2 regions of the Sedimentibacter sp. zth1 genome follow, and region 1 is predicted to be linked to the other one. Evidence: riboswitches for the same ligand, from Rfam matches in the RefSeq annotation. Region 1 holds a riboswitch; the other holds the start of a gene.
The links. Region 1 has a riboswitch for thiamine pyrophosphate ahead of cytX (putative hydroxymethylpyrimidine transporter CytX). Riboswitches for the same ligand answer to the same signal wherever they lie in the genome.
Positions count from the first base shown of each region.

Region 2: it holds a riboswitch for thiamine pyrophosphate, as region 1 does, so the genes downstream of both, thiC (phosphomethylpyrimidine synthase ThiC) here and cytX (putative hydroxymethylpyrimidine transporter CytX) in region 1, are expected to answer to the same signal.

Region 1 is NZ_CP071445.1:471,056-478,519, forward strand. It holds gene hydF ([FeFe] hydrogenase H-cluster maturation GTPase HydF) at 1-212, shown strand, start outside; gene hydG ([FeFe] hydrogenase H-cluster radical SAM maturase HydG) at 214-1,710, shown strand; gene JYG23_RS02290 (hypothetical protein) at 1,685-1,975, shown strand; TPP riboswitch at 2,192-2,294, shown strand; gene cytX (putative hydroxymethylpyrimidine transporter CytX) at 2,414-3,613, shown strand; gene thiM (hydroxyethylthiazole kinase) at 3,637-4,461, shown strand; gene thiE (thiamine phosphate synthase) at 4,448-5,089, shown strand; gene thiD (bifunctional hydroxymethylpyrimidine kinase/phosphomethylpyrimidine kinase) at 5,138-5,917, shown strand; gene JYG23_RS02315 (hypothetical protein) at 5,952-6,194, opposite strand; gene JYG23_RS02320 (DNA polymerase IV) at 6,212-7,453, opposite strand.
Region 2 is NZ_CP071445.1:1,783,114-1,790,577, forward strand. It holds gene JYG23_RS08875 (helix-turn-helix domain-containing protein) at 1-151, shown strand, start outside; gene thiW (energy coupling factor transporter S component ThiW) at 277-783, opposite strand; gene thiC (phosphomethylpyrimidine synthase ThiC) at 911-2,218, opposite strand; TPP riboswitch at 2,350-2,447, opposite strand; gene JYG23_RS08890 (hypothetical protein) at 2,514-3,173, opposite strand; gene JYG23_RS08895 (RHS repeat-associated core domain-containing protein) at 3,193-5,772, opposite strand; partial or broken gene JYG23_RS15155 (hypothetical protein) at 5,800-5,853, opposite strand; gene JYG23_RS08900 (hypothetical protein) at 6,045-6,593, opposite strand; gene JYG23_RS08905 (RHS repeat protein) at 6,610-7,464, opposite strand, start outside.

The sequences.
Region 1 (7,464 bases):
CAGGGCAAGATTTCCCAACGGACTTAGGGAGATATGATCTAGTGATTCATTGTGCATCATGTATGTTTAACAGAAAAGCTATGAGTACAAGAATAGAATTTTGCAGAGAAAAGAATGTACCTATTACTAATTATGGAATGCTTTTAGCCTATTTAAGCGGCATATTGCCGAGAACAATAGAGATTTTTAAAACTTTTAAAGGAGGTTATTAAATTGTCAAAATTAAAACCTGAGGAATGGGCAGCACAAGTAGTAAAACAAAAGGAAATTGATAAGTATTTAATTAATGGAAAGAGTTTTATTGATGAGGAAACGATTAATAAAAAACTAGCTAGTAATCAAAATCCAGATAAACAATTTATAAGGGATATTATAAAAAAATCTCTTTCGATAACTAGATTGGATCCAGATGAAACAGCTGCATTATTAAATGTAAAAGATGAAGATTTATGGGAAGAACTATATGAGGCAGCAGGAGAAGTAAAACGAAAGGTTTATGATAATAGAATCGTATTTTTTGCACCATTATATTGCAGTAATCTTTGCGTTAATAGCTGTTTGTATTGTGGATTTAGAAAAGAAAATCCTGATGAAAAACGTAGAATTTTAAATATGGAAAAAATAAAAAAAGAAACTGAATGTGTTATAGGTGAAGGACATAAAAGAATGATTGTAGTTTATGGTGAGCATCCTTTATCTGATGCTGATTATATGGCTGATTCAATTAGAGCCGTATATAGTGTTAAGAAAAAAGCAAAACATGGGTATGGCAATATCAGAAGAGTAAATATTAATGCAGCACCTATGTCAATAGTAGATTTAAGTAAATTACATAAAGTAGGTATTGGAACTTATCAGGTTTTCCAAGAAACTTATAATCGTAAATTATATGAAAAGATACATCCAGCTGGCCCAAAATCAAATTATTTATGGAGATTGTATTCGTTACATAGAGCAATGGATGCAGGTATTGATGATATAGCAATAGGTGCATTATTTGGATTATATGATTGGCGTTTTGAAGTTATGGGACTTTTATATCATACAATTGATTTAGAAAGACAATTTGGTATTGGACCACATACTATTTCTTTCCCTAGAGTAACTCCAGCAATTGGTTCAGAACTTAGTACTCAATCAAAATATTTAGTTAATGATGCTGATTTTAAAAAATTAGTTACTGTATTACGTTTATCCGTTCCTTATACTGGATTGATTGTAACTGTTAGAGAAAAGCCTGGAATAAAAAGAGAAGTAATTAAGGTTGGATGTACTCAAACAGATGCATCAACTAAGATTGGTATTGGTGCATATAGTGAAAAAGCTAATCCTAAAGATGATGATACGCAACAGTTTACGCTTGGTGATACGAGAAGATTGGATGAAGTTATAAAAGAATTTGCAGATATGGGCATGATAGCATCATTTTGTACAGCGGGCTATAGATGTGGAAGAACTGGCGATAAAATAATGGGATTATTAAAAGAATGTGTAGAAGGAAAATTCTGCAAGCTGAATGCTGCTCTTACTTTTAGAGAATATCTAAATGATTATGCTTCTGAAGAAACAAGGGTAGTAGGAGAAAAGGTATTGTTAAAAGAAATTGAAAAAATTAAAACAATGCCATTTTATCAAGAACATAATATAGTACAAAAATTTAATCAATATTATGAAAGGATTTCAAATGGAGAAAGGGACTTGTATTTATAAGGAGTTAATAGATATTGCTAAAGGTAAGACGTCAAAAGATAAACTAAATAGTATTGCAGAATTTGTCTATCAAAAATACAATGTAAAGATAAATTTTTGTCAGATATTTGGAAATCGATGGTCTTTTTATGCTGGTTCGATTGATTTAATTACAGTTCAGGCTCGTATTAAGTTGACAGATAAAATAGGAATATTTATTGAAGACAATAATTTGGATGAACATGTTTGGAATGAGTTATTATCAGATATAAAAAAAGTAATTTAAAGCAGTAAAATACACCTTTTTCCCTTTGATATGCTCCCCTTAAGGTAGACAGTAGAAATAAATAAACTGTTTATTTTAAGGAGGAGTATTTTTTATGGGAAGGAAATCTTAACTAGCTAAATATATACTTGATGGAGAAGAAGGTTTCAAGGATCATACAGTTGTATATGTAATTAAATGATTGACATATAATAATAATTGTAATATACTTTCATTGATTAGATATTCGGGAGCTTGTTTATAGGCTGAGAGGAAACTTTAGTTTCGACCGTACCTGATTTGGATAATGCCAACGTAGGGATAAATTATTGATTATAAATATTAAAGTATTAATCACGAAAATTTATAGGGCATATCCGAATGGGTATGTCCTTTTCTTTGTTATTTAAATCGATAACTATTTGCCAGAATAATCTAAATAAATTATTAGGAGTTAAAATGAATAAATCAACAAAATTAACAAATGCTAGCCAAGGGCTATTGTGGTTTGGTGCTGCTATATCATTGGCAGAAATATTGACAGGTGCTTTAATTGCTCCAATTGGATTTGAAAAAGGATTATTAGCAATTGTAATTGGACATGTTATAGGATGCGTTATATTGTATTTTGCAGGATTAATTGGAGCAAAATCTAAATTATCAGCTATTGAATCAACTCGTTTATCATTTGGAAAATATGGTTCTTATATTTTCTCTGTTCTAAATATTCTACAACTTGTTGGTTGGACAGCAGTTATGATAATCAATGGTGCAAAAGCTATAAATGTAGTTACGCTTAATTCATTCAATTTTCAAAATGAAATAGTTTGGTGTGTTTTGATTGCTGCACTTATGGGTGTGTGGATAATTATTGGATTTGAAAATTTGAGCAAAGTTAATAAAATAGCGGTAAATTTATTATTTATATTTGTTGTTATTTTAGGATTTGTAGTGTTTAAGTCTAATTCAAAAATTGTATTTGATGCATCGCAAAGTATATCATTTGGTGCTGCTGTAGAATTAAGTGTTATTATGCCTTTATCATGGTTGCCGTTGATATCAGACTATACTAAAAGTTCTAAAGATGAGACAAAGGGTACTCTATTTAGTGCTATAGGTTATTTTATCGGAAGTTGTTTTATGTATATCATAGGTATTGGTGCAGCATTATATGCAGGAAATTCTGATATTTCAGTTATTTTATCAGCTGCTGGTTTACCAATTATTGCACTTGTTATAGTAATGTTTTCAACTGTAACAACAGGATTCTTAGATGTTTATTCTGCTGCTGTAAGTTATGTTAATCTTAATAAAAAGGCAAACGAAAAAATAATTTCAGTTATTATTTGTATCATAGGATTAGTAATAGCTATAACTGTACCAACGAGTCAATTTGAACCGTTTCTATATCTTATAGGTTCAGTATTTGCACCATTATTTGCAATTACAATAACAGATTTCTTTATAATTAAAAATAATAAATTGAATAAAAACAATGTATTTAATTTAAAAAATTCTATTATATGGGTTATAGGCGTTGTATTATATCGAATTTTCATGAATATAGATACAATATTAGGTAGTACATTGCCTGTAATGGTTGCTATATCTATAATCTGTATAGTAGTAAATTACATAATAAAATCAATAAAAAAATAATATCTTTTGGAGGAAAAGACAAAATGTTTGAACAAATAATAACTAATGTAAAGAATAAAACACCACTTGTGCACGCGATTACAAATTATGTTACTGTAAATGACTGTGCAAATGCAATCCTTGCTTGTGGAGGTTCACCAATCATGGCTGATGATGCAAATGAGGTTGAAGATATAACAAGTATATGTAACTCACTTGTTATTAATATTGGAACATTGAATAAGAATACAATTGAAGCAATGGAGCTTGCAGGTAAAAAGGCAAATGAGATTGGGCATCCTGTTATTTTGGACCCAGTAGGAGTCGGTGCTTCTGCATTGAGAAATCAATGTGTTAGTAGACTTTTGAAGTCAGTTAAATTTTCTGTTATTAGAGGAAATATATCAGAAATAAAATCTGTTTATAAAGGTAGTGGTTCAACAAGTGGTGTTGATGCAAATCAAGCGGATATCGTGACAAAAGACAATATAGATACAACTATTGAAATTGCAAAAGAGTTAAGTAAAACTACAGGAGCGGTTATAGCAATTAGCGGAGAATATGATATTATCACAGATGGTAAAAAAGCTTATATAATTAAAAATGGACATCCTGTGATGACAAAAATTACTGGCAGTGGTTGCATGTCAACTAGCGTGATTGGAGCTTTTGTCGGAGCGAATTATGAGGCTATATTGGATAGCACAGCTGCTGCGGTTGCGTGTATGGGGCTATCAGGTGAGTTAGCTTGTGAAAAAATAGTTAAAAAAGATGAAGGCTTATCTTCACTTAGAACATATATGATAGATTATATAGGCAAGATGGATGAAAAAATGTTAAATAGAGGTATTAAAATTGAAATTAAATAAAAATACAATGCTTATGTATGTTGTAACGGATAGAACTTGGCTAGGTAACAACAGTTTAGCCGAACAAGTTGAAGAAGCAATAAAAGCTGGTGCTACATTTGTACAGCTTAGAGAAAAAGATGCAACTCATGATGAATTTTTACAATTAGCTAAAGAAATTAAAAAAATTACTGATAAATACAATGTACCATTTGTTATAAATGATAATATTGATATAGCTGTTGAAGTTGATGCAGATGGTGTACACATTGGTCAAAATGATGAGGAACTTTTAAGTGCAAGAAAAAGATTAGGTGAAAATAAAATTATTGGTGTTTCTACACAAACTGTTGAGCAGGCCAAATTAGCAGAGAAAAATGGAGCAGATTATATAGGGGTGGGTGCAGCATTTTCAACTAGTACAAAAAATGATGCAGATACATTACCACATCAACAATTTGTAGATGTATGCTCTTCTGTATCTATTCCAGTTGTAGCGATTGGTGGAATAGATAAAGATAATATCATGAAGCTAAAAGAAACACATGTTGATGGTGTAGCAGTTATATCTGCTATATTTGCAAAAAAGGATATATATAAGGCAACTTCAGAATTATTAGATTTATCGAAGCAAATGGTAAATGATTAATGAAGTACGCAATATTTGATTTAGTTTTAATGAAATGGAGGATATATTATGAAAAAAGTTTTAACAATTGCTGGTTCTGATTGTAGTGGTGGAGCAGGTATTCAAGCTGATATAAAGACTATAACTGTTCATAGAATGTATGCAATGAGCGCTATAACTGCACTTACAGCTCAAAATACTACGGGGGTATATGGTATATTAGAGGCTGACAAAGATTTTGTTGCTAATCAAATGGATTGTATATTCCAAGATATTTATCCTGATGCTGTAAAAATAGGGATGGTTTCTAATGCTGAAATAATAAAAATTATAGCTGATAAGCTAAAGGAATATAATGCACAAAACATAGTTTTAGACCCAGTTATGGTTGCTACAAGTGGTAGTAAGCTTTTGAATGATGATGCAATTGATACGCTTGTCAATAATTTGATTCCTCTTGCAACGGTTATAACTCCAAACACAAGAGAAGCAGAATGCTTAACTGATATACAGATAGAAACAAAAGAAGATATGGAATTAGCAGCAAAGAAAATTTCAGAAAAATACAAAGGGTATATATTAATAAAAGGTGGCCATTTAAAAGAATGCAGTGATGATTTATTATTTGTAAATGGTGTGTCATATTGGTTTGAACAGGAAAATATTCAAAATGACAATACTCATGGAACAGGCTGTACATTATCTTCTGCAATAGCATGTAATCTTGCAAAAGGTTTAGATATAGTTGAAAGTATTAAAAATGCAAAAGAATATATAACAGGAGCTTTAAAAGCAAATTTAAACATCGGAAAAGGCAGTGGACCTTTAATGCATAACTTTAATATATAAATATTTGAATTAAGGCAATAATCAAAAATGGTATCTATACTTTAAAAAGATACCATTTTTGACTGTCAATTTCATATTTTATTTCATATATATCTTTTTCGTTCTGAAGGCATGTAAATACAATTCTGTGATTTCCAGCAAGAAGCTCGTCGTGTGTTTTTACAACCTTATCAATTTGTATAGTTTTTTCATCCTCACGCTTAAATCTAAGCGGTATAATAGTTCCATCAGGTTTAAAAGCTGCCAAAACTTTAATGTTTTCATTTACAATTTTCATTTAAATAATCATACTCCTTACAAATTACTACTCATTCCGATATATTCATCTGATGGATAGCCTCCAAGTAAAGGTTGAAAATCTGTGTTTGCAAACATTCCTCTAATTATTGAGGTGTCACCATACTTATATCTTATTTTATCAATAGTTTTGTCTAAATCTTCGTTTTTTTTCGTTTCGTTATCTTCAAATATACTTATTTGTCTTGATGTACTAAAATCTAAATCTGAAACTCCTACTCCAAGTTGCCTAATAGGATTTCCATCCCAAATGTTGTCAAACAAATTGCATATGTTTTCATATATAGTATTGGTACAATCTGTTGTAAATGAAAGCTTTCTTTGTCGTGATAGATATGAAAAATCACTGTATTTTATTCCTATACTTACAACTGTACAGTAAGCTTTTGCTTCTCTTAGTCTCCAAGCAGTTACCTCTATAAGACTTAAAAGTATTGTATGCGCAGTTTCTTTATCAGTAACATCAAATTTTAGTGTGCTACTATTGCCAACACTCTTAATTTGTTCTTCGCCTTTGAATTCTGAGTTATCTTTTCCCCAAGAATAATTGTAAATTAGTCTGCCGTGTGATTTTAAAAGTGCGGATAGTGCATTGTAATCATAATTGGCTAAATCTCCAATAGTGTGAATACCTATTTTTTCAAGCTTTTGATTAGTTTTTCTACCTACCATGAATAAATCACCAACTGGCAAAGGCCACATTTTATCTTTTATCTCATTTGGAAAGCATGTATGACATTTGTTAGGTTTTTCAAAATCTCCAGCCATTTTTGCAAGTAATTTATTTTCCGAAATACCAATATTTACAGTATATCCAAACATTTCGTGAATCTTAGTTCTAATATGATGTGACATTTTTATAGCTTTTTCTCTTGACATATCAGTAAACCTTATAAAACACTCATCTATACTAAACGGTTCTACATCTGGAGTAAATGTTTTTAAAAATTCTCTTAGTTTTTTGCTTGCTTTAGTATAAATGTTATAATCAGGAGGAACAACAAGTAGGTTAGGACATTTCTGTCTTGCTTCAAACAAAGATTCTCCAGTTTGGATTTTATATTTTTTAGCAGGTACAGATTTAGCTAACACTATACCATGCCTGCTTTTTTCGTTTCCTCCTATGACAGAAGGGACTTCGCGTATATCCCTTTCTATACCAATTTGTTTTTCGTGTGTAGCTTGCCATGATAAAAAGGCAGAGTTTACATCAATATGCATAATAATATTTGTAGACATTATAAATCACC
Region 2 (7,464 bases), 1.3 Mb from region 1:
AGCTTTAAAAGCTGCTAAAGATGATAATATACATTTTGTAACTACAGTAGCACCATATATAGATGATGAGGATGAACTTCATGAAATTGCAAGCATATTGGTAAAAAAGCATGGAATTAGCGGTATTAAGGGTATCATGCCTTTTCTATAAAATTTTTAATATATGTTAAATTATTTTCACTCTAAAAAGCACAGGAATTAGCCATTCCTGTGCTTTTGTCGATTTAAAAACTATATTTGTTGGTTTATATTTAATACTAACAATAATGTTATAAACTATCTGCTAACCAAAAAAACTTTATCCAATGCTTTAGTTTTCTTAAGTGCTGTAACAAGCAAAGCACCTATAATTGTTCCGCCAAATGTGCTTATAAAAAATGGTATAACATATAAAAATAATGATGCTTCTTTTCCCATTATTAAAGTAGCTACAGGATATGCTAATATCCCACCAATAATAGATGTTCCAATAAGTTCACCCAGATATACCAAAGGTAAATTTTTAAAATATTTATACATCAATCCACACAAAAGTGCACCACACATACTACCAGGGAAAGCTAACAAAGAGCCTGTACCAAGGAGATTTCTGATAAGACTTGTTACAAATGCCACAATTACATTGTATACAGGGCCTAAAAAAACTCCCCCTATAATATTTACAAAATGCTGTACTGGAAAGCATTTAGATGCTCCAAAAGGAATAGAAAAAGGAGAGCATACAACAGCAACAGCACATAACACGCCTGCAAAGGCTAATTTCTTTGTACTAATTTTTTTCATTACATAATCCTTTCTAAGTAAATATTAAATTTTTCTCTAATTATCATTATGAATTCTGTTATTAAGCTAATGATAATTTTGAAATCATTTTATAATATTAAATTTATGTATAATGTTTTTATTATTTTCAGTTTTTAATCTCTACTTTTTCACCAGATAAGATTTTGTTTGTTGTTCTCATAGCACACATTTTTCCACACATAGTACATGTATGTTTTTCAGAAGGTTTTGCACTTTCATAGTATTCTTTTGCTTTTTCTTTATCAAGAGCACATTCGAACATATCATCCCAGTCTACTCTTCTTCTTGCATCACTCATTTTATAGTCTATTTCTTTTGCACCTGGTATTCCTTTTGCTATATCTGCCGCATGTGCCGCTATTTTTGAAGCAATTATACCTTCTTTAACATCATTTAAGTCAGGTAATCTCAAATGTTCAGCAGGTGTTACATAGCATAAGAAGTCTGCACCGTTTGCAGCTGCAATTGCTCCTCCAATAGCTGATGTTATATGGTCATAGCCCGGTGCAATATCAGTTACTATAGGTCCTAATACATAAAATGGTGCGTTATAGCAAAGCTTTTTCTCTAATTGCATGTTTGCAGCTATTTCATTCATTGCAACATGTCCCGGTCCCTCTACTAGAACCTGAACATCTTTTTCCCATGCACGTTTTGTTAAATTCCCTATTTCTATAAGTTCAGCTATTTGTCCAGCATCTGTACTGTCGTTTATACAGCCTGGTCTTAGAGCATCACCTATACTTATTGTCACATCATATTCTCTCAATATATCAAGAACTTCATCATAGAACTCATAGAAAGGATTCTCATTTCCTGTCATTTCCATCCATGCAAATAGCAATGATCCACCTCTTGATACTATATTTGTCAATCTTTTTTGTCTTTTAAAAGCTTCTATAGCTCTTTTATTAATACCTGCATGTATAGTTAAAAAGTCTACACCTTCCTTTGCATGTGCTTCTACAACTCTTAAAAAATCCTTTGCAGTAATATCAAGCAAATCCTTTTCAAGATATCCTACAGCATCATACATAGGAACTGTACCTATCACAGCTGGAGAAAATTCTATCAATTCTTTTCTAAATTTATTTGTCTTTCCGTAGTTACTCAAATCCATTATAGCAGCACAGCCATGCTCTACAGCTAGCTTAGCTTTTTTCATTTCTAGTTCATAATCCATTAAATCTCCTGAAATTCCAAGATTAACATTGATTTTTGTTCTTAATCCTTTTCCGATTCCTTCAGCAGACAATGATTTGTGATTAATATTTGCAGGTATACATATTTCACCACAAGCTACCTCTTTTAATATATACTGAACATCAACATTTTCTTTCTTTGCAACCAATTCCATTTCAGGTGTAATTATACCTTTTTTAGCCGCTTCCATTTGTGTTTTATAATTTCTCATTTTTTCACCTTCCTATTTGCAGACAAACTTTCTGACCTACCATTGCTTTTAACCTATCAACTATTTCTCTATGAGAAATGGGTTATGGCATAAAAAAATCCTCACTGTTTTACAGGAGGATTAACATCACAAAGCTATATGTTTTGGCTCCCTACGACAGTATTAACTGACAGGTTCTAAGGGTCAGGTTTTATCCTTCTCAACTAAATTAGTTCCCCTGCAAATCTTTATTTTATTTTTACAAGTTCATTGTATCTCATAAGTCAAACATTGTCAATTGATTACAGCATCTATTTTATTCAAGTAACTCTATTGAAAAATATATCATATCATCTTCCGTTATTTCATTGCCCTTGTTAATTTCAAGTTCTTCAGGCGTGAATTTGCCAAATGCGTACCTTTCAATTGCTTGTTTCATATCTTCATCGCCCTCTTTTATTAGAAATTCGGCACACACCTTTATCCATCTCCAATCCTTCGTAGCAACCAACGCTTTTGCTACTTGTTTAAATGAAGATTTTCTTTCTGGATAAATATTATCATCTATATCAATTAAATCAATATCATCTATATCTATCGCCCCATATTTATTACCAATCTTAAACAAAAATGTATTATAAATTAAATAACATCTAATATTTTCTGTATCTAATATAGTTTGAATGCTTTGTTTTTCAAACTCACCTCGAATTGTTCTACTTTCAAGTTGTTTTTCATTATTGGAATTCTTAAATGAAATAAATGTCGTAATTCTAGGAAAATTATGAATTGCATACTCAATCAAAAAGCTATCACCTAAGTCAGTTTGTATAATTTCTTTTCTTGTATTAATATCTTCATCAAACATATGCTCAATTGAATACTTTAGACAAAAATAGAATATTACAGCCAGAATAAACAAAACAATTAGTATTATTATTAAGATTTTTCCTATGATTTTTTTATTTAGCCTCAATATATATCACACCTTCCATCTATTTTTCATTCTCCAACATATTAAAGATAAAATTAATATAATTATTTCTTATAGTAATGCTTTGATTATATGTAAACTTTTCACCTTTTAACAAAGGCCATCCAATTCCATAATAACTATCATTTGTATATTTATTTACCTTTTCCCTAAAAGAATTTCTATTATCAGAACCAACTAGATTTGTTACAAAATTAGTAAATCTAAATCTTGAATTCGGTATTTGATTATAAAATTTTTTCATCAACAGAGCTATTGATGTTGATGGATTAATTTTTTGGTATATATTAACTGCATCAACATCTGCATATAAATCAGTCATAGAAAAACTAGAATTATCATTACCAATAAGTTTGTTAAATTCATTGCTTATTTCAATACTATTATTTGAATTTGATGTTTTAACTTTTATTTCAAGCATAAGTGTTTGTAAATCTCCTGCCCAGCCTGACAAATCATCTATATGATATTCGGGCATAAACTTAGAAGCTAATTTTGTTTTTGTGTTGTAACCATCATTCAAATTTGATTTATAAATTAATCCAGTTAATGTAGCAGCTAAATGTGTTATTTCTATTTTATTATAGTCAGCATCTGTTATAAACATACTATTGCCATCACTTGCATGTTTGAAGTATTCAGCAACTTTAGGATTTTGTGTTTCAACATAATTTATAAAATCATAATCTATTTTTCCTCCAGCTAGATCCCACTTATTTATGCAATAAGCAGAATTAAATTGCCTAATATACATACATAACAGCCAATTAGTATCAATATTTTTGTTAACACTGTAACACTGTGCTAATGTATTAAGTGAACCAATATTTTTAAACAAAGTACGATTGAGATTAGGATCTGAAATATTTGAGTTTAGTCTAACATTATTTATACTTTTCAGAAATTCCTCTTGCATAGAAATTTCTGTTCCATTAGTTGGTTTCTTTGTAATAAACGCAATATTTGATTGATTTAAGTCTTGTACAGCAGCACTACTTACATACTTGCTACTAGTTACAGATGCTATTTTTTCTCTCAACTCTTTTTTTGTTAATGATTTGTTTCTGTATATATTGCCACCCCTTGCATCTTCCGCCTTTTGATGTGCAGCCTCCATAGCCTCAGTATCTCCGCGTTTTTTTGCCTCTATATATTCATTAGTAGCTTCAACTATCTGTGCTTGTGCTTCATCTGACCTATCACTGTCGCCCTCTTCCCAATGTCCAGTAGGGTCAGTGTACATTATTGGTTCATTATGGCAATATGTGTATACATTCAAGCTAAGTGGGTCATTTGGATTTCCTGTGTATGTATCCTCTGTTATAAACCTTGCTATCTTACTATCATAGTATCTTGCATTTAGATAATATAGGTCTGTTTCCTTGTCATACTGATATCCTGCATAGGTTATGTTGTTATTTACATCCCCTGTTTGACTTATTATATTACCAAATGCATCATAGTCATATGTACCTTTAACTTCTCCGTTTGGTGATATAAGTGCTGTAACATCTCCGTGAGCATTGTACATATAGTAGTATTCTTCTGATGTACCATTTTCCTCTACTAATCGATATAGTAGAGTTGTACCATATACATTCTTTGCTAGTTGATTGCCTGTACTATCTGTTTCAAGTATAACCTTATCAGCCTCGTAAAGATAAAGTGTTGTATTGTTTTCAACTGTCTTTTCTACCCTATAATCCTCTGCATTGTAATTGTATGTGCTTGTTGTACTGCCTTCTTTTAACATTACAAGACGATTGAAATTGTCATAACTGTATAATGTAACATCGTTTGAGCCTGTTCCTTGGTCTGTGTTTTTGACAATTTCAAGTCCAAAACTTGGCATGTTTTGTATGTCAGTAGGTGTATTTGCATCTGTAATTTTCATGGTGCTTTTTATTTTACTTTTTAAGTTACCGTTATTGTCATATTTATATATTGTTTTTTCTGTCTTTTTATCTGATAGCTTTGTTTCTGCGGATATCAGCCTGTTTTGTTCATTGTATATATAGCTTGTGCCTGTTAGGTTTTCTCCTGCTGCCACTATTTCTGTTTTTCTATTACCTGCTTTATCAAAGCTATAGCTTGTTATCTTACCATTTGGCTCTGTTACTTTTTCAAGCCTGTTTAGGCTGTCGTATTCATATATTGTTGTTCCATCATTTGTTGTCTTTGATGTTTGGTTCTCTGCTGCATCATAGGTATATGTATAGCTTTGTAGAACTGTTCCATCTGATTTTAGGTTTCTAAGTTTTTTAACTTTATTATCCTTGTAATATGTATATGTTTCTTTTGTTCCTTCTGGATATATTATACTTTTTCTGTTCCCATTTGTATAGTAGGTATATTTTGTTATTTTATCTCCAGTTTTTACACTATATAAACGTCCTACTTCGTCGTATGTTTTTTCTGATATATTCCCCTTAGGGTCTGTTGTTTTTTCTACTATATATCCTGATATATTGCTAGGTATATCATACTGATATATTGTTTGTCCTATCACTGGTACTGTCTTAGCTGTTACTCTATTTTGCTCATCATATACTCTTGTAGTTGTACCTGTAGAATCTGTCATTGTAAGTAAATTCCCGTTATTGTCATAGGTATAGCTTTTTAACTCACCATCTGCATTTTCACTAAGTAATCTACCAAATATATCATAGGTATAGGTTGTTTTTTTATTTTTTCATTAACATTTATTATCCTGATATTAGCTAATTTAGCTTGTTATACAAATGAGGGTATTAAAAGCTATTAAAGCAATAGTTTTTAACACCCTCATTCTTTTTATTTAGTTAAGAATTTCTCTGTCCCAACTGAAACATAATTAACTTAATAAATAAATTTTTATTGAATTTTCATTTCTAAATAGCTAATCATATTTTGTATACTCATTTCAAGTTTTTCTTTAGATAAATAATCTGGCAACTTTCCATCTTCTTTGTAATCGTCTGAAACAATAATAGGCTTATTAGATATTTCTTTCAATACTTTTATCATCTCGTTTTGTATATCTATTTTCTTATATAAATTTAAACTTAGAGATTTTAACGTATCAAGAATAGCATTAATAATTCTTAAAATAGTATTTGTATCCAGAAACTTCTTTTTCTGAATTAATTGATCTATCATAAATTGTATAGCTTCATTTTCTTTCATACTAACAGAAATATCCCCGTATCTTTCTATATTTTCAGCAAGTAATTTATTATTTAATGCCTCGTTTATTTTTCTTGCTAAACTCAGTTGCATTTCCTTAAGCCATTCGTATTCCAATAATTTCGAAACATTTAAAGTTTTATAAAATTCATATTCTCCTTCACGAATCATATGAAAATGGCTACCACCATATTTAATAAAAATTTCTTTAGCTACTACAAAATCCTTATTATACAATTTAAATTTCTCCTTTTTATTTTATTGCTCTCCAAATTTGCCCATCTTTAATAAACTTAAATCCTTTATCTAATAAAAACTTAACTTCTTTTACATAATAACCAGTTGCATTATACGGACTATGTGATAAAATAAAGCTTTTTCCTTGCTCTAATTGTTGCAATAGGAATTTTTCATTAATTTTCCACATATTATTTTTCCCAACCACGTCAACTATATTGTCCCAGTTTTTAAGTTCAAAATATGTTGCACCCCTTTGCCTAGCTATTTTTACATAAGAAATTCCATCTTGGCAATATTTTCCTAAAACTACTTCTGTTGAATTTGGTATGTTAGTAGCTTGTTTGGCTAAGTCGCTATATACCCCGCTTCCAATAGCATTACTACCTATATCCATTAACAAAGAAGCTTGTAATCCTGCTATCAATCCAGGCTCCAAACTATTAAAAAATATATTTAATAATCGATGTTCATCTTCTACATAGTAGCTGTATTCATTATATAATGGCTCAAGTGTTTCATATATTGGTTTGTTCCAAGGCATTGCTTCCGTTGTTGTATGAGTGGTTCTATATTTCCCCTGAAGCCTCTTTACTTCTTCACTGATAATTTCATAATCAAGTATTGATGAAACAGGTATTACATTATTACTATACTTTAATCTTTTGTTAATATTATCATACAATTCATTGTCCCAATTAGCCCAACCTACTCCATTTTTTCTTAATTGATCAAGTGATTTAAATCCATTAGCACCAATAAACATACCTATTTTTTCTAATGTATTGTTTGAATGTTTACCTGGAACTTCTTTGTTATAATTTTCTAAAACTTTTAATTTTCTAATTCTTTCCCATTGATCTTTTTCAAT